2 linked regions of the Gloeocapsopsis sp. IPPAS B-1203 genome follow. The protein of the gene in region 2 binds, or shares a complex with, the protein of the main gene of each other region. Links are inferred from orthologs where the notes say so. Each region holds a gene or a part of one and is shown on either strand. Other genes may lie near its edges. The genes, in order: uvrA and mfd.

What was found.
Region 1: the proteins of mfd (region 2) and uvrA are in contact, whole or in part, in a crystal structure (PDB 4DFC), measured with the Escherichia coli proteins. The link is inferred for Gloeocapsopsis sp. IPPAS B-1203 from one-to-one orthologs.

Annotation. Positions count from the first base shown.
Region 1 is NZ_PEIG01000002.1:484,799-501,037, forward strand. Bases 6,101-9,608 are described here. They hold uvrA (excinuclease ABC subunit UvrA), read right to left. Parts: upstream 9,268-9,608; coding sequence 6,301-9,267; downstream 6,101-6,300. Other genes in these bases: CSQ79_RS27450 (hypothetical protein), read right to left, coding at 6,101-6,266; CSQ79_RS05735 (GAF domain-containing protein), read right to left, coding at 9,440-9,608. In the rest of the region: photosystem II assembly protein Psb34, read left to right, coding at 345-524; CSQ79_RS05695 (NAD(P)-dependent oxidoreductase), read right to left, coding at 644-1,498; CSQ79_RS05700 (peptide chain release factor 1), read right to left, coding at 1,554-1,967; CSQ79_RS05705 (alpha/beta fold hydrolase), read right to left, coding at 2,014-2,874; CSQ79_RS05710 (DUF1206 domain-containing protein), read left to right, coding at 3,034-3,846; CSQ79_RS05715 (glycoside hydrolase family 10-like protein), read left to right, coding at 3,853-4,959; CSQ79_RS05720 (C6orf136 family protein), read left to right, coding at 4,966-5,409; CSQ79_RS27440 (hypothetical protein), read right to left, coding at 5,417-5,557; CSQ79_RS27445 (hypothetical protein), read right to left, coding at 5,727-5,888; more of CSQ79_RS27450, read right to left, coding at 5,940-6,100; more of CSQ79_RS05735, read right to left, coding at 9,609-12,025; CSQ79_RS05740 (response regulator), read right to left, coding at 12,032-12,475; CSQ79_RS05745 (MHYT domain-containing protein), read right to left, coding at 12,486-14,924; CSQ79_RS05750 (coiled-coil domain-containing protein), read right to left, coding at 15,109-16,239. UniProt on the Escherichia coli protein: The UvrABC repair system catalyzes the recognition and processing of DNA lesions. UvrA is an ATPase and a DNA-binding protein. A damage recognition complex composed of 2 UvrA and 2 UvrB subunits scans DNA for abnormalities.
Region 2 is NZ_PEIG01000015.1:83,064-87,247, forward strand. What follows is about bases 1-4,074. They hold mfd (transcription-repair coupling factor), read right to left. Parts: upstream 3,720-4,074; coding sequence 201-3,719; downstream 1-200. UniProt on the Escherichia coli protein: Couples transcription and DNA repair by recognizing RNA polymerase (RNAP) stalled at DNA lesions. Mediates ATP-dependent release of RNAP and its truncated transcript from the DNA, and recruitment of nucleotide excision repair machinery to the damaged site.

The sequences.
Region 1 (16,239 bases), on a different replicon or contig from region 2:
AAACACACTTTCAGACCTTTCTATTAAACAACGAGTCTTCTGTCTCTCACCTCTGCTTTAGCTTTTCTTTAGAAACAGGCTCTAAAGCGGTTGCTCTTGGATCGTGAAGTGCCCAGTTATGAGCTTAAGAGAGTTGAGAAAAGTCCTTAATAAATGCCTCCGGCACGCTACGCGAACAAAACGTGCTAAGGCACCTTTCTTCGCTAACAAAACTTAAAACTAACCCCTCTTCCACTGCTTGCTCTTAGTATTTTCCTTGTAAAGATTTGTGACTAAGATGGTAGAGTATATATACTAGTTGTAATTAAGCTTAGTTAAAATAAGCAGAAAAAAGGATTTTACTCATGCCCTATACCACAGAAGAAGGCGGTCGTCTCAATAACTTTGCCAAAGAACCAAAGATGTATGCAGCAGAACCTCCAAATAAAACACAGCAGCGTAATTTTGTGATTTGGGGAGTAGTAGCTGCTGTCTTAGTTAGTGGAGTCATTTTTGTCGCCTTCTCGGTATCCAGCCTTAGCTAAGAACTAATGCTTGCAATCGCGTAGTTTTCAACCAGGTTCCTGAAGTAGTGGACATCTGGTTTTTTATTGCTGATTACTATTTTGCAGAAATACGCATAGAATTGGCTCAAAACTCCAAATCAATCAGGATTTACAGCAGAAAATAGCGCAGAATAATCTGCATCAGAAAATCCTTGACTAAGGGTAGCTGCGATGATTTGTTGCACTCCGGCGACACCACTAGTGTTCAAGCCAGAGGCTTCTGCTTCGGCAATAAATAAATTGATGTCTTTGAGTAAGTGTTTCGTGGGAAAATTGGGATTATCGTAATTACGCTCGACCATTCTTGACAATTTTTTGTCGAAGGTAGGCGCATAAAGCGCACTGTCGCGAAGAATCTGCATAAATAATTCCACGTCGATTCCTTGACGTAGAATGAGTCCTAAACTTTGAGCAAACGCTGTTGTCAGTGATGCAATGAGTTGATTCAAGGCAAGTTTAACCGCAGCAGCTGTACCAACTTCACCAATATGCAGTGGTTCGGAACCAAAGTTTTGCAATAATGGCAACCAACGCTGAAATTGTTCTGGGGTTGCGCCTACCATGACGATTAATTTACCTGCGGTTGCTTCGGGAATACTCCCTAAAACAGGTGCTTCTAAGTATTCACCTTTATTTGCAATCACTTCATCGCGAATTGCTTTGCTATCGGTAGGGGAAATTGTTCCCATTTGAATGATTGTTTTTCCGGCTAACTCTTGGGAATCTGAAAAAAGTACGCTACGAATCGCGATCGCATCTGTCAGCATTAAAATGATACATTCTGCTGCTTGAGTGACTGCTTGAGGATGTGTTGCAATTTCTGCACCAACTTCTTTGAGTGGTGTTAACTTTTCCGCAGTACGGTTGTAGGCAATAAGTTCGAGATTAGCATTTAATAGTCTTTGTGCCATGGGTAGTCCCATGAGTCCAGTACCGAGAAATCCTACTTTCATTAGTTTAATTTTTTTTGTTTACAAACCACACAGACGCAGAGAGTGAAGAAAGAGATTAGCGCCAGTAGGGGCGTCCTTTCCAGAATACGCCGATAATAATGCCGATTAAACTTGCTTGGTTTAAGTTAAATAGGACTGCTGGAAGTGGTAGAAGTGATTTAAGAAATAGTATTACTGCTAAACACAAAACTAATGCCCATAAAGAACCTGTGTTGATTGAGACTAAGCGATAAAAGCGTTCAAGTAAATAAACTCCTAATGCACCAAGCCCTACAGCGATCGCCAAAGAGATGATAATTCCCAGTGGCGGGGCGTATACCAGCATGAGTAAACGTTGAAATACATCTGATTGAATGTATCCCAGAGTCAGGAGAAAGTCTAAAACGATCACAATCACAGCAACTAGTAGCGAAACTTGCAGCAGCGATCGCCAAGGTAAAAACTTTAAACTACGCAGAGGATCGCGCATATGACATGAGATGCTGTAATCATGACCTGATTTTATCAAACAGTGTCTACGTTGCTAGAAACTCGCGTATATATTGATTAACTAGTTGCGGTTTTTCTTGCTGTACCCAATGGCTACAATTGGGAATGTATTTGATTTGCAAGTTTCTAACGTACTTATCTGTACCGTAGGTAAGTTCTTTGCCAAGTGCAGTATCACTTTCTCCCCAAATGAGTAATGTCGGAACCTCTAAAACATCCCAATTGTGATTAAGTAATCCTTGTTGCCAAACGTTACGGTAGTAATTGAGTGCTGCTGTTAAAGCACCACGTTTGCTGGCTGCATCTTTATAGGCGTCTATATCTGCTTGAGTAAAGGCGCTTTTATCGACTGCCATACCTTTGAAAGCTGTCTCAATTGCTTGATAGTCTGAGGCTTGGAGTAGCATTTCTGGTAGTCCAGGTAGCTGAAAGAAAAACATATAAGAACTACGCATCAGTTGTTGTGGTGTACGTAATCCTTCGGCAAATTTGGCAGGATGAGGTATGTTCATCACAATCAGACGTTCTACCATTTCGGGGTAGGAATGGGCAAAACTCCAAGCGATCGCACCTCCCCAATCATGTCCAACTAAAATGCACTTTTCGTATCCAAGTCCGGTAATCACACCTTTAACATCTTGAAGAAATTCGCGCATCACATACGCTGACTGCTGTTTCGGTTTGTCGCTGTCGTTGTAACCGCGCAAGTCGAGCGCAACAACTTTATAATCTTTAGCAAACTCTGGTATTTGATGCCGCCATGAGTACCAAAATTCCGGAAACCCATGCAACATTAGCATTAAAGAACCATTGCCTTGAGTGACGTAGTGGAGTTTAATGCCGTTAGCGTTGATGTATTCGTGTTGCCAAGTTTCGATGACAGACATAGTGTTAAGCAAAACAATGATGTGCTGTTTAGTCTAGAGTAATCAACTCTAAAGGCGATAACAAACTTCTATAGGTACTTGCGTTAATTACAAGCACAGATCAAATCAGTTAATCTAAGTGTATATTGTTAAAAATAATACACTCATAAATTAAAATATATGACACAACAGCTAACACAACACACTTCATTATGGATTGAGCGATTAGCGCGATTTGGTCTTGCTGCTAAGGGTGTCGTTTACGGTATTGTAGGATTGCTAGCCGCGCAAGCCGCATTTGGTACTGGAGGAAGAACGACAGATACTGAAGGTGCTTTGCAAACAATCATCAACCAGCCGTTTGGTCAACTTTTACTCGCGGTTGTGGCAATTGGTTTAATGGGATACGTATTGTGGCGGTTTGTCCAAGCTATCAAAGATCCAGAAAACAAAGGCAGTGATGCGAAAGGGATTTTACAGCGAATTGGTTATGCGACAACTGGTGTCATTTATGCAGGTTTAGCGTTGAGTGCGGTTAAATTAATTCTAGGTTCTGGTGGTAGTAGCAGCGATTCAACGCAAGATTGGACTGCACGTTTACTCGCGCAGCCTTTTGGACAATGGCTAGTCGGAACTGGTGGTGCGTTTGTGATTGGTATGGGTTTTTATCAATTTTATCGAGCATTTACGGCTAAATTTCGTAAAAAACTCGATTTACACGAATTAAGCGATACCGAACAAATGTGGATTATCACGATCGCTCGATTTGGTTTGTTCGCGCGTGGTGTAGTATTTTGTGTCATCGGCTTTTTCTTAATTCAAGCCGCACGTCAATCGGATGCTAGTGAAGTGCGAGGCTTGGGTGAAGCGTTACAAGCACTTGCACAACAACCTTATGGTTCCTGGATTTTGGGTATTGTTGCCCTCGGTTTAGTTGCTTACGGTATTAATATGATTGTTCAGGCGCGTTATCGTCGGATTATGGCAACTTGAAGAATAATGGCAATTCGAGGTATTTGGATAACTAATACTGATAGTCAGGTGCTGCATTCGCGGCAAAATATTGCTGAAGCAATGGCATTTTTGGCACAGACAGGATTTAATGTTGTGTTTCCCGATGTTTGGAATAAAGGATTTACGCTTTACCCTAGCCCAATTATGCGATCGCTGTTTGATGTAGAAATCGACCCACGGTATCAAGGTAGAGATCCCCTGGCGGAAATTATTGTCGAGGCGCGGCGAGTTGGAATCAAAGTGATTCCGTGGTTTGAATATGGTTTTGCTAGTTCCTATAATTCTAATGGCGGGATGATTCTAGCAAAGAAACCAGAATGGGCGGCGCGGGATATTAACGGTAATTTACTTAAAAAGAATGGCTTTGAGTGGATGAATGCACTTGACCCTCAGGTGCAAGAGTTTATGTTAAATTTGGTGCTGGAAGTCGTCAGAAACTACGATGTTGACGGCATTCAAGGCGACGATCGCTTACCTGCATTACCTTGTGAAGGTGGTTATGATGCAAGTACTGTAGAGCGTTATCGTCAAACTTTTAATTGTCATCCGCCGCAGAATTCAAAAGATCCTCAATGGCTACAGTGGCGGGCTAATATTTTAACAAACTTTTTAGCACGTCTTTACCAAAAAGTCAAGGCTATTAATTCTAATTTGATAGTATCGTTGTCTCCTAACATCTATGACTGGGGACTCAAAGAATACCTCCAAGACTCTAAAACTTGGTTAGAACGTGGTTTAGTTGACATCATCCATCCCCAAATTTATCGCCGCGACTTTGCAAGTTACAAACAAGTTGTCGATCGCGTCACGCAGCAGTTGAATCACGAACAGTTAGCAAAACTGTCACCAGGAATTTTAATTAAGCTGGGTTCTTATCGCATAAGTGCAGAATATTTGCGACAGGCGATCGCCTACAATCGCAGTCGTGGTATTTCAGGGGAAGTTTTCTTCTTTTACGAAGGGCTACGCGAAAATAATGACGCTTTAGGAAAAGTATTGCAATCGCTTCCGTATAATAATTACAGCGAACAACCTGGATCAAATTTAAGAGGAATTCAAAGTCTATTTCGGTTCCTCCAAAATCGTTTTTGAAACGTAATGAATGTAGAATATCAATCGCAAATCACCAAAGTCATTGCCATACTCAAACAAGATTTACCTACTCTTTTTGAGCAAGATATCTCTTACGACATTTATACTCAAGATATCTACTTTCAAGATCCCGTTAATAAATTCAAAGGTAAATTAAACTACCGAATTATCTTTTGGACTTTACGATTTCACAGTCAGCTATTTTTTACTGAGATCCACTTCGATCTGCATGACGTATATCAAGCACAAGCAGATACTATTATTGCTAATTGGACAGTACGAGGTACATTGCGCGTACCCTGGAAAGCATACATACTCTTCAATGGTTACTCAACCTACAAACTTACTGAAGAGGGTTTAATATACGAACACGTAGATTGCTGGGATCGCAAACCCAGCGAAATTTTACGGCAGTTTTTTCAAAAAGGCAAAAGCCAAGTGAGAGAATAGTCGTTAACTATTTGCCTTGGCTCAAGCGAATGTGTTCCATAATCTGCTGCTTGCGCTGATCTGAATAAATCGGAGTTTTGATAAACTCGCCTTTGCTGCGAGCAATGTGTTCCATAATACGCTTTTGACGGTCAGTCATTTCAGCCATAGTGCTTTAATTTGGTAGTTTAGTGTAGATAACTATTTACATTAGTTAATATTAGCGCATTTTTATAAGAAAATGATGTGATTAAACAAACCTTACTAGACACAGAGAACACAGAGGAAAGAGCTAAAGAGAGATATTTCATAAATATCTGAGTTTATGTAGAGAACTGTTAATTAGTGACTCCGGCTTGTTGTAATGCTTGTGTTAACATTTCTGTGAGATTTAAAGTTTCAGCCCACTGAGTTAAATAATTGATATCAAGTTTATCAGCTTGAATCTTTAATACTCCTAAAACATCACGCCATTGTCTATCTGAAACTCCGCCACCCATACGATACCAAATGATTTGTAAAATAATATCTTCTGCAGAAGGTAGCCAAGCTTATCTTTCAGGATTTTGAGTAATAATTAACTGCTGACGCCGTTGCATTTCAGATTTAGCTAAGGGGTGATTCGATAATAAAAAAATGTCTGCTTTTTGCATACTTTCTAGATGAATTACATTAAATGAAGACTGGCATTCAATTGCTTCTGTCACCATTCCTTCATCAATAAAAAAATCCTTACCCATTGCTACCAACAAAGGCGACACATGAGCAAGCTGTTTTTTCCAAACAGGCATATTCCGAAAAGCCCGCATTAAAAACTTATCAACTTCAGGATGAGTATCCCTTGATTGCGGTTGATATCCAGCACGAAAAACTCCCATATATATTTTCTCTGCGCCTCTGCGGTTTTTCTCTTCACTTTGGTGGATGCTGCTGCAAAACCTGCTTAATATATTGCCCCGTATGAGATCGTGAATTTTCTGCTACCGCCTCCGGCGTACCTACAGCAACCAACTCCCCTCCTTTATCACCACCTTCTGGACCCAAATCAATAATCCAATCGCTGCAACGAATCACATCTAAATTGTGTTCAATTACTAAAATTGAATTGCCTTTGTCAACCAAACGTTGCAAAACATCTAATAATTTATGCACGTCATAAAACGATAAACCTGTTGTCGGTTCATCAATTAAATACAAAGTTTTTCCTGTGGCGCGGCGCGACAACTCAGTTGCTAATTTCACTCGTTGTGCTTCACCACCAGATAAGGTTGTTGCAGGTTGCCCAAGTTTGATATATCCCAAACCAACATCGACTAATGTTTGCAATCGTGTAAAAGCTTTAGGAATATTTTGGAAAACTTCTAAGCTTTCCTCCACTGTCATATCAAGAACATCAGCAATCGATTTTTCTTTATATTTAACTTGCAATGTTTCGCGGTTATATCGCGCACCTTTACATACTTCACATTGCACATAAACATCAGGAAGAAAGTTCATTTCAATGACATTGACACCTTGTCCGCCACAAGCCTCACAGCGTCCGCCTTTGACGTTAAATGAAAATTGTCCTGGCTTATAACCGCGTGCTTTTGCTTCAATTGTTTGACTAAAAACGTCGCGAATCGCATCAAAAACACCTGTATAAGTAGCAGGGTTAGAACGCGGTGTCCGTCCAATGGGAGATTGATCGATAACGATCGCCTTATCAACTGCGTCCAATCCCTCCACCGTCTCTATATGTTGTGGAAATGGAACTTTACGTGTTAAGTGATGCTGTAAAGCAGGATAAAGCAGTTCGTTAATCAGTGTCGATTTACCGGAACCAGAAACCCCAGTTACGCAGACAAGTTTACCAAGGGGAATCTCAACATCGATATTTCTTAAGTTATTGCGGTAGGCGTTTTTCATCACCAGCGATCGCCCGTTACCTTCGCGTCGTTGTGCGGGTGTTGCGATCGCCTGTCGTCCTGATAAATATGCACCTGTTAGTGAATCTGGGGCTGCGAGTAATGCTTGCAAGTCCCCTTGGGCAATAATACTACCACCATGAATTCCCGCACCAGGACCAATATCAACAACATGATCCGCCGCACGGATTGTTTCTTCATCGTGTTCGACAACAATTAAGGTATTACCCAAATCGCGCAATCGAGTTAAAGTTCGTAGCAAGCGCCCGTTGTCACGTTGATGCAAGCCAATACTCGGTTCATCTAAAACATAGAGTACGCCTGTAAGTCCTGAACCGATCTGAGTCGCTAAGCGAATGCGTTGCGCCTCTCCTCCTGAAAGTGTCATCGCTGGACGATCTAATGTCAGGTAATCTAACCCTACATCCAAAAGAAACTGCAAGCGGGCTTTAACTTCACGCAATACCAAATCAGCAATTTGCATTTGGCGATCGCTCAATTCTAAATTATGAATGCGCTGCTGACAATCGCGAATCGAAACTCCGGTAAGGTCGAGAATGCGGTATTGTCCTAAACGAACTGCGATCGCTTCTGGCTTCAAACGCTGTCCTTGACAGACTTCACACGGTTGGTAAACTAAATACTGTTCAAGTTTTTGTTTAATCAGTTCTGAAGCATCATTATATTGCCGCTGTAAAATTGGGATAGCACCTGTGTAACGGCGATAGTCATTGCGATCGTGATTCCAGATCGGTTGTTCTGCGCCGTGTAAAATAACGTGTTGTTGTTCAGGGGTTAAGTTTTTCCACAGAGTTTTCAGTTCAAAATTAAAAGCTTGCCCGACACTATAAAGTAAAGAAAGATAGTAAGAATTGTCTTTTTCTGACCAAGGTGCGATCGCGGCATATACAGGTTGTGCGGGATCGGGAACGACTAATTCTGGTGAGAATGTCCGTAAGCTACCTAATCCATGACAATGGGGACACGCACCGTAAGGCGAATTAAAAGAAAATAACCGTGGTGAGAGTTCTTCCATCACTGCGCCATGTTCAGGACAGGCAAAGTTTTCGGAAAAGACAATTTCTTTTTCTAGAGGTGATGTCACATACGCTGTAGATTCCTCTGCGGCTTTTATCTGCGTTGCAGTAGGATGCATAATGACATTAGTATCTGCCTCGGAGCGATCGAGAATCTCAATAACGGCAATTCCCTCAGAACGTCTCAAACAAGTTGTCAGCGAATCAGTCAGACGTTCTGCAATCCCTGTTTTTTTAACTAATCGGTCAATAACAACTTCAATATTGTGCGTTTGATTTTTATCGAGTTCAATCGAGTCACTGAGTTCGCGGACTTCCCCATTAATCCGCACGCGGGCAAAACCTTCGGAAGCAAGGCTAGATAATAGTTTACGATGTGTCCCTTTTTTTCCACGCACTACAGGGGCGAGAATCTGAAAGCGGGTGCGATCGGGTAATTCCATAATGCGATCGCACATCTCATCAATTGTCTGCGGTGCAATTGAGCGATCGCAAATTGGACAATGCGGTTTACCAGCACGTCCGAACAATAACCGCAAGTAATCGTAAATTTCTGTTACAGTACCAACTGTAGAACGCGGATTGTGGGAAGTTGATTTTTGATCGATAGAAATCGCTGGACTTAAGCCTTCGATCGCTTCAACATCAGGCTTATCAAGTTGTCCTAAAAATTGGCGTGCGTAAGCACTGAGAGATTCTACATAACGCCGCTGTCCTTCAGCAAAAATTGTATCAAACGCCAAAGAAGATTTACCGGAACCGGATACACCAGTGAACACGATCAAGCGATCGCGGGGTAACTCTAAATCAAGATTTTTGAGATTATGCTGTCTAGCCCCACGGATACGGATCGTATTCTGACTAGCGCGGTTAACACCAAGGAGACGATGCCCATTTGCATCCAGCGTGTCTAAGGTTTCAGCAGGGTGAGACATGAGGCAGAGGAAAAACCATTGCTTAATGATTTTAGCGTTGCCTTCTAGTTAGCGGTTAATGAGATGTTATTTTCAGCTTCTCTCTTCATGCAGCAAGCTTGTTTTATATACGATATGGGTTAATTTGTCTATGCCTTGTTACAAATGAAAGAATTAACAGCAATAGAATTGTCTATACAGAGTCCTGAATAAGACTACTAACAGGCAGATATAGTGTAAAGCAGCTACCACGTCCTATTTCTGAAGTGACTGTAATATCTCCACCATGTAGTCGTGCTAATCTGCGTGAAAGCGCCAAGCCTAAGCCAGTACCTTCGTATTTACGATTTAAGCCACTATCAAGTTGCTGAAAAGGTTGAAATAAATTTGGTAAATCTTCGGCTGTAATCCCTATTCCGGTATCAATAACAGAGAACGTAATAAAATCTGAAGTTTTACTGACTTTAAGTGACACACTTCCTGCTTGAGTAAACTTGACTGCGTTATTCATAAGATTGAAAAGAATTTGTTTGAGGCGACGTTTGTCTGCTGTGCAAGTTGTCGCTTCTGGTTGAATAATTAATGATAATTGCAATTTCCTTCTTTGGGCTTTTTCCTGAACGAGAGACAAACACTCTTGAGAAACTTCTTCAACAGATAGCATTTCAAGTGTGAGATCTTCTTTTCCTGCTTCAATTTTTGATAAATCTAAAAGATCGTTAATTAACTCTAATAAATGTTCTCCAGAAGAATAAATTAATGAGACATATTGTTGCTGTTTTTCATTCAGTTGTCCAAAAATTTGTTTGAGTAGGAGGTTAGAAAAACCGATAATTCCTGTTAGGGGAGTACGCAGTTCATGGCTCATGTTAGCAAGAAAGTCAGTTTTTGCGCGATCAGCAGCTTCTGAGAGGAGTTTCTCCTGCTCTAACTCTTGCGTGCGTTCTTTAACTAATTGTTCTAGGCGTTCGTAACTTTGGGCATTGTAAAGTGCGATCGCTGCTTGATTTGCAATACGTTGTAGAAGTTGAATTTCCTCTGGGGTAAATGTCCGGCGAGTTGTAGTTGTTTGCAGCGATAATCCGCCAAAAAACTGATCCCGAATAAAAATTGGCACTCGCAACTCAGAACGAAGTTGTGCTGTTTGAACAAAGTGTTTTCGTTTAGAATCAACATTAATTTCTGCAAAATTAGGGACATGAAAAACTCGATAGTAAGAAGCATAATGAGTTGGATTCAGTAATTCAATATACTCAGATATTGGTACTTGCCAATTTAAAACAGAAACAACTTGTACATTTGTCCGCCACTCTTTGATAACACGAATGTGAGTTGTATTAACTGCAAAAATAATAACGCGATCGACAGCAAAACCTTCACCTGTTAGGTTAACAATTTCTTGTAAAATATGCTCAGGGTCGAGGCTAGAATTAAGTGATTGACTAATATAATTGAGGAGGTGTTCGCGCGATGCTTGTTGTTGTACTTGGTTAAAAAGTTGTGCTTGTTGAAGAGCGATCGCTACTTGTGTTGCTAACTTCTCAATCAAATCAATTTCACTCAGTTGCCATTGTCGCGATCGCGAACATTGATGTACTGCTAATAATCCCCAGGCATAGTCACCTTGTAAAATAGGGACAACCAAGCGAGCTTTGACGTGCAATCGTTGCAGTAATGTGGCAAATTTAGGATCAATGTTTGCTTGAGCAAGATTATTAATTTGTTGAACACAGCCACGCTGACATTCTGCCTGAGTTTCTTGAAACCAAGTGCCGCGAATTTGAATCTCAGGATCTAAAGGCCAATTAGCATCTACAGACGCTGCGACAATTTTGCCATTACGATTATCCTCGAAACGAAAGATCATGACGCGATCTGCGTACAGAAATTGCCGAACTTCTGCAACAGTTGTGCTGAGAATTTCATCTAAGTTGAGTGATTGGCGAATTCGAGTCGCAATAGCACTGAGTAGGCGATCGCATTCGGCTTGTTGCTGAAATTGAATTTCAACTTGCTTGCGTGCAGTCACATTGCGGATAATTCCCTCAAGCGCAATTAACGCTCCATCATCGTAGATTGTCACATTGCTTTGTTCTGTCCAAACGATGGCTCCATCTTGGCGAATCCAGCGCAGAATGAGTGGTTGAGGCATTTCTCCATCAAGCGATCGCAGCCATAACGGTTGATCGCCTGGATGAACAATTTGTGAAATCAACAACGGATTGTTGTAACATTCTTGCGGCGTATAACCTGTCACTCTAGTAACGGCAGGACTAATGTAATCAAAGCCTGGAGTTGGAGTAAAGCGATAGCGGTAAATAATATCTTGAGCATTATCAGCAAGTCGGCGAAATCGTTCTTCACTTTCTTGCAAAGCAATTTCAGCTTGGCGCTTTTGATCGCGGAGCATTTTTTGGTCAACAGCTTGTTTAATCGCCTCGCCTAACCGAACCAAACGATCTTTGAGTAAGTAATCAGCTGCCCCTTGCTTCATACACTCGACAGCAACTTCTTCGCTAACACTGCCTGTGACAACAATCAATGGAATATCTAATCCTTGTTGCTGCAATATCTGTAAAGCTTGTAGCGCGCTAAATTGCGGCATTCCATAATCTGAGATGATCGCATCCCATGTCTGACTTAAGCAGATGAGATAATCTCCTGCAGTTTCTACGCGCTGCCATTGCGGTTCAATGCCACAAGAACGAAGTTCGTACAGCATGAGTTCCGCGTCGCTCAGTGAGTCCTCTACAATCAAAATCCGCAATAAAGTGGACATAATTTTTTAAGATACCGGAGGTTGATTCAGCAGCCGCCAATACAAACCTAACTGTCGTACAGCCTCCGTGAACTGCTCAAAGTCCACTGGTTTTACGATGTAGCTATTGACTCCTAACTGATAACTTTCAACGATGTCGCGCTCTTCGCTTGAAGATGTGAGAACGACGACAGGAATAACGCGAGTGCGGGGGTCAGATTTAATTTTCTGGAGAACTTCTAATCCATCAACTTTTGGCAGTTTAAGATCGAGAAGAATGACCCGAGGACCATTATCCATTGAGCGGTGTGCATAGCTGCCAGTACAAAATATAAAATCGAGGGCTTCTGCACCATCTCGCACGACCTCGATATGATTTGTGAGGTGACTACTTTTAAGTGAATGAAGTGTCAGTTCTGCATCACACGGATTATCTTCAACCAGCAAAATTTCAACGGCACTATCTCTCATCAATATCGCCTCACAAAGTAAAGTAGAAAGTTGCACCGCGATCAACTTCTGCTGCTGCCCAAACACGCCCCCCATGACGGTGAATAATACGCTGTACAATAGCTAAGCCTACGCCTGTTCCTTCGTATTCTTCTGCACGATGCAGCCGCTGAAAGACACCAAAAAGTTTATGGGCATATTGCATATCAAAACCGACACCATTGTCTTTGACAAAATAAACATGCTGTCCGGAAGGAATTGACGATGCATCACTTTCTTGCAGACAACCAACAGTGATGTGCGCAACATCATTTTTGTGCGTATACTTGAAAGCATTCGATAATAAATTTACCCAGACTTGTTTAAGTAAAGCAGGATCGGCTTCACACACAGGCAACTGTTCAATCGTCATTTTGACTTGTCGGTTTTGTTGTTCGGCTAAATCTTTTAGTACTTGATGCACGATCGCACTCGGTTCAATGCGTTGTTTTTTTAAAGGCGCGCGACTCAGCCGTGAAAATGTCAGTAGATCGTCAATTAAGCATCCCATTTGCTGCGCATTAGCTTGTACCAATTGCAAGTAGCGTTGCGCATCGGCAGTTAATTGCGGCGTACAATCTTTTAAAAGAATCCGCGAAAAGCCATTGATGGCGCGTAATGGTGCGCGTAAATCGTGCGATACCGAATAGGAAAAGGCTTCTAGTTCTTTGTTGGCTGTTTCGAGTTCCGCCGCCCGATTTTGCAAGTCGGCGTTTAAATGAATGATTTCAGCTTCGGCGCGTTTGCGTTCAGCAAGTTCAGTTTGCGCTTGTTGATAAAGTTCAGATTGTTGGATGGCGATCGCCACTTGGGTTGCCAGTTGCTGGAGAAGATTAATTTCAAGCGGTTGCCATTGGCGTGGTTCTGAACAATGATTGGCAACTAGTAATCCCCACAGTTGTTCTTCTTTTAAAATGGAGACAACTAAGTTTGCTCGCACCTGTAACTGTGCAAGTAAATCTGCATGACAAGGATTTAATCCTGCTGTGTAAATATCCTCTACAACTTGAATTCTTCCTTGTCGATATAACTCGCGATTAGCAGGATGACTAAAAAAAGTGTCTTTAATGTTTTTTCCTGCAATTGCAGCCCATTCGGGTGCTACAGATTCAACCACAACAATGCCACTCCAGTCAGCTTCAAAGCGATAAATAAACACGCGCTCCACTTGGAGAAACTGCCGGACTTCGGCTACTGTCGTGTTTAAAATTGTTGCCAAATTCAACGACTGACGGATGCGTCGTGTAATCTCAGCAACTAATAGCTCGCGTTCAGTTTGCTGTAGCTGGAATTTTGCTGCTTGTATGCGTTCGGTAATATCGCGGTAGGTTGTGACAATGCCTGCAACTGCTGGATCGTGCAACAGATTATTGACAATTACTTCAAAATCTCGTACTTGTTCATGTGCAGTGCGCAATCGAAATTCAGCGGAGATATTGACATTTGGATAATTTTTTGCTTTTTTGAGCAGATCTTCGGCGATCGCCTGATCTTCCTGCAGGACAAAATCAAAGGTATGATACCACGCATCAGGTTCGTAGCCCAAGATCCGTTTAATCGAGGCGCTGGTGTAATTGACTGTACCATCCGCAGCGATCACTGCAATGATATCAGAGGCATTTTGCACCAAAGAACGAAAGCGTTCTTCACTTTGACGTAATGCCTCGGCGCGCGCAGTCTCTGCACTGAGTCGCTGATCGAAAGTAGAAGACACAAGTGCAAGCATCAACACAACTAATGTCGCTATTGCAATTGCAATCCCAAGTAACGTGTTGTCGATAACTTGCGCTGTGTTCTCAATTGTCAGTTGTTGATTGTACTTAAAGCTGACTGCCGCCATTGCGGTGTAGTGCATTCCGGCGATCGCAAAACCCATCACAATCGCACCACCAACTTGCCATCTACCTTGAGCTGTGATAGCTTTTTGCAGACGAAATGCCAGCTGCAGTGCTACTAAAGAAGCCCCAATCGCGATCGCAAGCGACAAGGCAACTAACTTGGGATCGTATTCTGGAGTTGCTTCTAGACGCATTGCTGTCATACCCGTGTAGTGCATTGCGGCAATACTCAATCCCATAACGCCACCACCAGCAATCAGCTGAAGTAAGCCAAACTCACGACTAACAACAAATAAAGCAACACCAGAGGCAATGACAGCAACTGCCATCGAGAGCAACACAAGCGGCAGGTCATACGTAATAGCAATTGGAAGATTATACGCAAGCATCGCGATGAAGTGCATCGCCCAGATGCCTACTCCCATGGCGATCGCTCCCCCACTTAACCAGAGTTTCCGAATTTGCCCAGTGGCAACAGTAACGCGCCCAGATAAACTCAGTGCTGTGTAGGAAGCAACAATGGCGATCGCAATCGACAGGAATACAAGCCCTAAATCATGATGGGACAACAATACATCTGTTGTATCGGACATCGTTTTTATTTACCCCTGTGCTTTTCTGCTTCTCTGCTGCCTATTAAGCTGAACCTCAAAGCGAATCGGTATTATGACCTGCGCGATAGCAAACAATCCTAACAAACCGTAAAACCGAGTGTCCATACAAAAAAACTCTCAAGTGAGAGGCTGTTGTACTTTACAAAGAAAACTGAGCGGATTTTTAGCTGAGAACAGCAATCACACCACCCATCGCCGCCGCAATTGCCGAAACAACTGCCGTAGCAAAGAGCCACCATGCCGCACTTCCTGCTGCCTTGCGGGTTTCTTCAGCTTGCCGTTGAGCTTGAACTTTAACTTGTTCAAGACGACGTTGTGCTTCTTGTTGAACTCGCTCTGCCCGTTGCAGGACGTTGTTACGCGCACCTTCGATTTGGTCGATAATTCGGTTAGCATCTGCTTCCGAAATGTCCTCGCGCGAACTCATAATAGCGACGAGTGTTTCGCGGTTAAATGAGCCTAAGCGATCGCGAATTGCATCAAAGCCTGCTTGTGGATCGTCAAACAACTTACGCACATCTTTTTTGATGCCATCGTAGTTCAGTTCAGGGCGATCTAGTGAATTTAAGTAATTACGGATTCTGCCAAAAACACCATCAATGACGTCTTGGATGCGGCGTTGAATTGCCCGTACTTGCTCAACAAATTGATCGCGTACCGCTAAAACCTGATCGACAGTGCGTGCCGCTTCCTCCTCTGACATATCACCCCGTGCTTGCACAAGAGCAATGATCGTTGAACGATCAAAGTGTGACAAGCGATCGCCTAAACTTTCTGCCCCAGCGCGTGGATCGTTGAGCAGTAAGTACAGTTCGCGCTTAATTGCTTCAGGATTCAACTCATCCTTACCAGTACTGCGCAAGTAGTCTTCCAAGTTTTGTTGGAAGTTTTGCACTCTGGCTTGAGTACGTGCTGCCAAGCGGCGTGGCGAACGAATAATATCGCGAATCGACACTTGGATTTGATTGATAATTTGGTTAACTTGCTCTTCGCTTAGGTCTTGGCGTTGACTCAAGAGTTTTACCAAAGTATCGCGATCGACTTGTGCAAGTCGTCGTCGCAGTGCTACAGCACCTGCTTGCGGATCTTCAAACAGCCTTGCGAAGTCGCGTTGAATGCCTTCTGGATTGAGTTCATCTTTACCTGTATTGCGCAGGTATTCAGCGATTGTCTGTGTCACCGAATCGTACTGCTCTTTAGCTTTGCCTGCAATGATTTGCGGCACATGCGTGATGTCGTACCATGTTCCTTCTACTTGATGCAGAATTTGGTCAATCTGCTCTTCAGATAAGTC
Region 2 (4,184 bases):
AACAATACGCTGTCTGCATTGTAGCATCGACACAGAAGGCATTTTTCAGTTGAAAGCGTATCATAAATTTACTAAGACTTGCTATCAATAACCGCAATTCACCGATGAGAAGTCAAGAAGGTTTGGTAATGGGTCGGTGACAGGGAATGGAGAAATAAATAGTCTTTCCGATTACCAGTTACCAATGACCAATTCCCAATTCATGTCAGTACAGGTTCGGGCAGTGCGCCTTGCATTTTACTTAAATAGTCAATCAGGTTTTCGAGTTGTTGATGAGCGCTGAGGACACCTAAACCGCGTACAGTAACTTTACCAGGGGAATAGACAAAACGCGATCGCAAGTGTTCGGGTAAGTTGGCTGCAAGTAGATTCCACGCGGGTTCTTCCATTGGAGTTTCTAAAATTATGTGTTGCTTTCCTTCAGGTTTAATGCGGCTGAATCCCAAAGATTTAGCAACTTGTTTGAGTTCCATCACCCGCAACAGTTGATTGGCACCACTCGGAATCGTACCGTAGCGATCGCTCCACTCTGCTGCTATTTGTGTTAATTCTTCTTTCGTTTTTGCCGCAGCGACGGCGCGATAGGCACTCATTTTTTGATCCATATCGAGAATATAGTCGGTGGGAATAAATGCGGTGAGGTTGAGGTCGATTTGCGTATCATCAACACTGGGAATTTCTTGTCCGCGAATCTCGCGAATTGCTTCTTCGAGCATTTCCATGTATAAATCAAAACCAATTGCATCCATTTGACCCGATTGCTCTGCACCGAGTAAATTACCCACACCGCGAATTTCCATATCGCGCATCGCCAGTTGATAACCTGAACCGAGTTGCGTAAATTCTTGAATTGCGCGTAAACGTTGCCGTGCTGCATCCGATAAGGCGCGTTGCTTCGGGTAAAATAACCAGGCATGGGCTTGTATCCCCGCACGACCGACACGACCGCGTAGCTGGTAAAGTTGCGACAATCCAAAACGGTGTGCATCTTCAATTAAAATTGTGTTGACTCTGGGAATATCTAATCCCGATTCAATAATTGTGGTACAAACTAAAATATCTGCTTCGCCGTTGCTAAACGTGAGCATCGTTGATTCAAGTTCGCCTTCATCCATTTGCCCGTGAGCGATCGCAATTCTGCCTCCTGGAATCATTTCCCGTAATTTTGTCGCCGTTTCTTCGATACCATCCACACGCGGAACAACATAAAACACCTGTCCGCCGCGATCGAGTTCTTGGCGAATTGCACTGCGTACCGAGTCTGAATCATACGGTGCTAAATGCGTTTTAATTGGACGACGCGTTGGGGGTGGTGTTGTAATCAAACTCATCTCGCGAATTCCTGACAGCGACATATATAAAGTGCGTGGAATCGGAGTTGCACTCAGCGTTAAAACGTCAACTTGCGTTTTGAGTGACTTAATTTTCTCTTTTTGATTGACGCCAAAGCGCTGTTCTTCGTCTACTACTAATAAACCTAAATCGCGGAAGTTTACACCTTTACCGAGTAGCTGATGCGTACCCACAACAACATCTAATTCTCCTGTAGTGAGGCGGCGTTGAATATCGCGGCGTTCTTCAGCAGTGCGGAAGCGATTGAGTAAACCCACTTGAATTGGGTAGGGGGCAAAACGTTCTTTGAGCGTGTGGTAATGCTGCTGTGTGAGAATCGTCGTCGGTGCAAGTAGGGCGACTTGTTTACCCGCAGTGACAGCTTTAAAAATGGCGCGGATCGCCACTTCAGTTTTCCCAAAACCGACATCACCACAAACCAAACGATCCATCGGGCGATCGCTTTGCATATCGCGTTTAACGTCTTGTACCGCTTTTAGCTGATCTGTTGTCGGTTGGTACGGAAACGAATCTTCAAGTTCTTCTTGCCAAGGTTGATCGGGGGGATATGCTAAGCCTTGTTGTTGCGATCGCGCGGCGTATAATTTCAGCAAGTCAACAGCAAGTTTCTTAATTGCCTTGCGAACGCGATTTTTAGTATTCGCCCACGCTTTCCCCGTCATTTTGTTTAATTGTGGGGGTGACTCAGTTGTACTGCGAAATCGCGATAACGATCCGAGTTGATCGGCGGCGACGCGCAATAAACCATCAGCATATTGAATAACAATATATTCGCGGGTTTCTTTATTGAGAGTTAAGCTTTCGAGTTTGAGAAACTTTCCAACACCATGATTGCGATGGACAACATAATCGCCAGGGCGTAGCTTATTTAAATCAACTTGCTTCGATGTAGCTTGACGGCGCTTGCGAACATAACTTGGTGTTGCTAAAGTATGCTGACCGAAAAACTCGCGATCTGTCACGAGTGCGAGTCGGAACGTTGGTAAAATAAAGCCTTCGAGTTCGGCTAAACCCGAATACTTCAAAGCGACCGGCGTGTGCGATATTTGCAGCTTATCAATTGCTTGAAAGTCGCGCGGATTGGGAATAAACTGTGCAGGACAATCGTGTTCTTGTAATAGCGAAACAGATCTAGAAGGCTGCGCTGAAACTAACCATACCGAAAAACCGCGATCGCGTTCAGTGCGAATTGTCTCAGCAATCTTGGCAAATTGATGCGGTGTTACGGGTACAGGACGACTAGCGAGATTGATGGCTGTAGGTGCGGAATTTTCTTCTACGACAAGTTCTGAGAGATGGAGTTGGCGAAAGTTGCTGGCGGTTGCTAGGGATTCCTCAAAAGCACGATGAATGCGCGGTAAATGACTGAGTGCAGCGTGCTGTTCCTCTGCGTTTTCTACCCAACGATCGCTATGCGCTTGACTTTGTTCAATTTCGTCAATGGCAATGAGTGTATTTTCAGGCAAATAATCAAGTAAAGATGCAGGTTTATCAAAGGCTAAACCTAAGAAGCGACGGCTACCTTCTAAAGTGTGATTTGTCTCAAATTGTTCTTGTTCTTCTGGTGATAAGTAGGTATTGACTTGTTGCTTCTTGTCAGCTAAGGCGGAAATGATAATCGGTGCAAAAGTTGTCGGAGTGAGTACCAGTGAATCGATTTTATCTAAAGCACTGCCATTAGAACTACGCGATCGCTGTGTAGCTGGGTCAAATTCGCGAATTTGTTCAATTTCATCCCCGAACCACTCTAAACGCACGGGTAACTCGGAAGCCACCGGAAACACATCGACAATATCTCCGCGCCGACTCCATTGTCCTTCAGTTTCTACGAGCGGTACTCGTTCGTAGCCTAACTGTGCTAGTTTGTCACCAAAATCATCTAGATCTAACTCCATCCCCTGCGTCACGCTCAAACAATACGGCTGAAACGCTTCCAAGGGTGGTAAATGTGGTTGCAACGCCGCCTGAGTCGCGACAATTGCCATTGGTGATTGTTCTTGCCCATTACCTGTTACCGATGACCCATTACCTCTAATTAAATCTGCTAAAACTTGCATTTGTCCCCACGTCATTTCCGTTTCAGGGTCAAATGGTTCGTAGGGAGAAGCTTCAGAAGTCGGATAAAAATGTGTTGTTTGCCAGCCCATTGCTTCAAGCTGTGCTGTCCAGCGTCCGGCGTCTTCGAGGGTGGAACACACAACCAAAAGATGCGATTGCGCCTCTTGTGCCAAAGCTGAAGCCACCAATCCTTTAGGAAGGCGAGGAATGCCGTTTAAACGACAGACGCGCTGTCGCTCAAGTTTAGCTAAAATTTCTGTTGTGAGCGGCGATCGCCCCAAAGCACGAACAATGGAAAAAAATGCCATAGCTTCCGCTGTCTTATTGATGTCTTCTGCTTAACACAATGCGCTGAACATACGTTCTTTGACTATTTTAGAGTCCCTGACGCGATGGTATTTTATGAGCAAGGGTTGGATTTCCCTACTCTATACTGTTTTGTTTTCGATGTTGCTACGGCTAAGCAGAGGAGCCGCTTTTTTCGTGCGGGGATTTCCCCATTGAGGAGCGGATTCGTTGCGGAGGTTCCCGCGCCCTGTAGAACTCCGCGTGAGCCACTGCGCCCTTGGGGGTGTCCCCCGTTGTAGCAAGTGGCGTCAAACTGGCTTGAGCAGGGGGGCTTCAGGTGCAGAGGAGATTTAAGATTTAATAGCTATGATCAATTGCAATCATTTTTAAAATTGGTATAACAAGACCAATCTTGAGTCAACTCAGAATGTTGATCAGTTTTCTCTTCCCACGACTTGACAACTCAGACATAATAATGACATTTA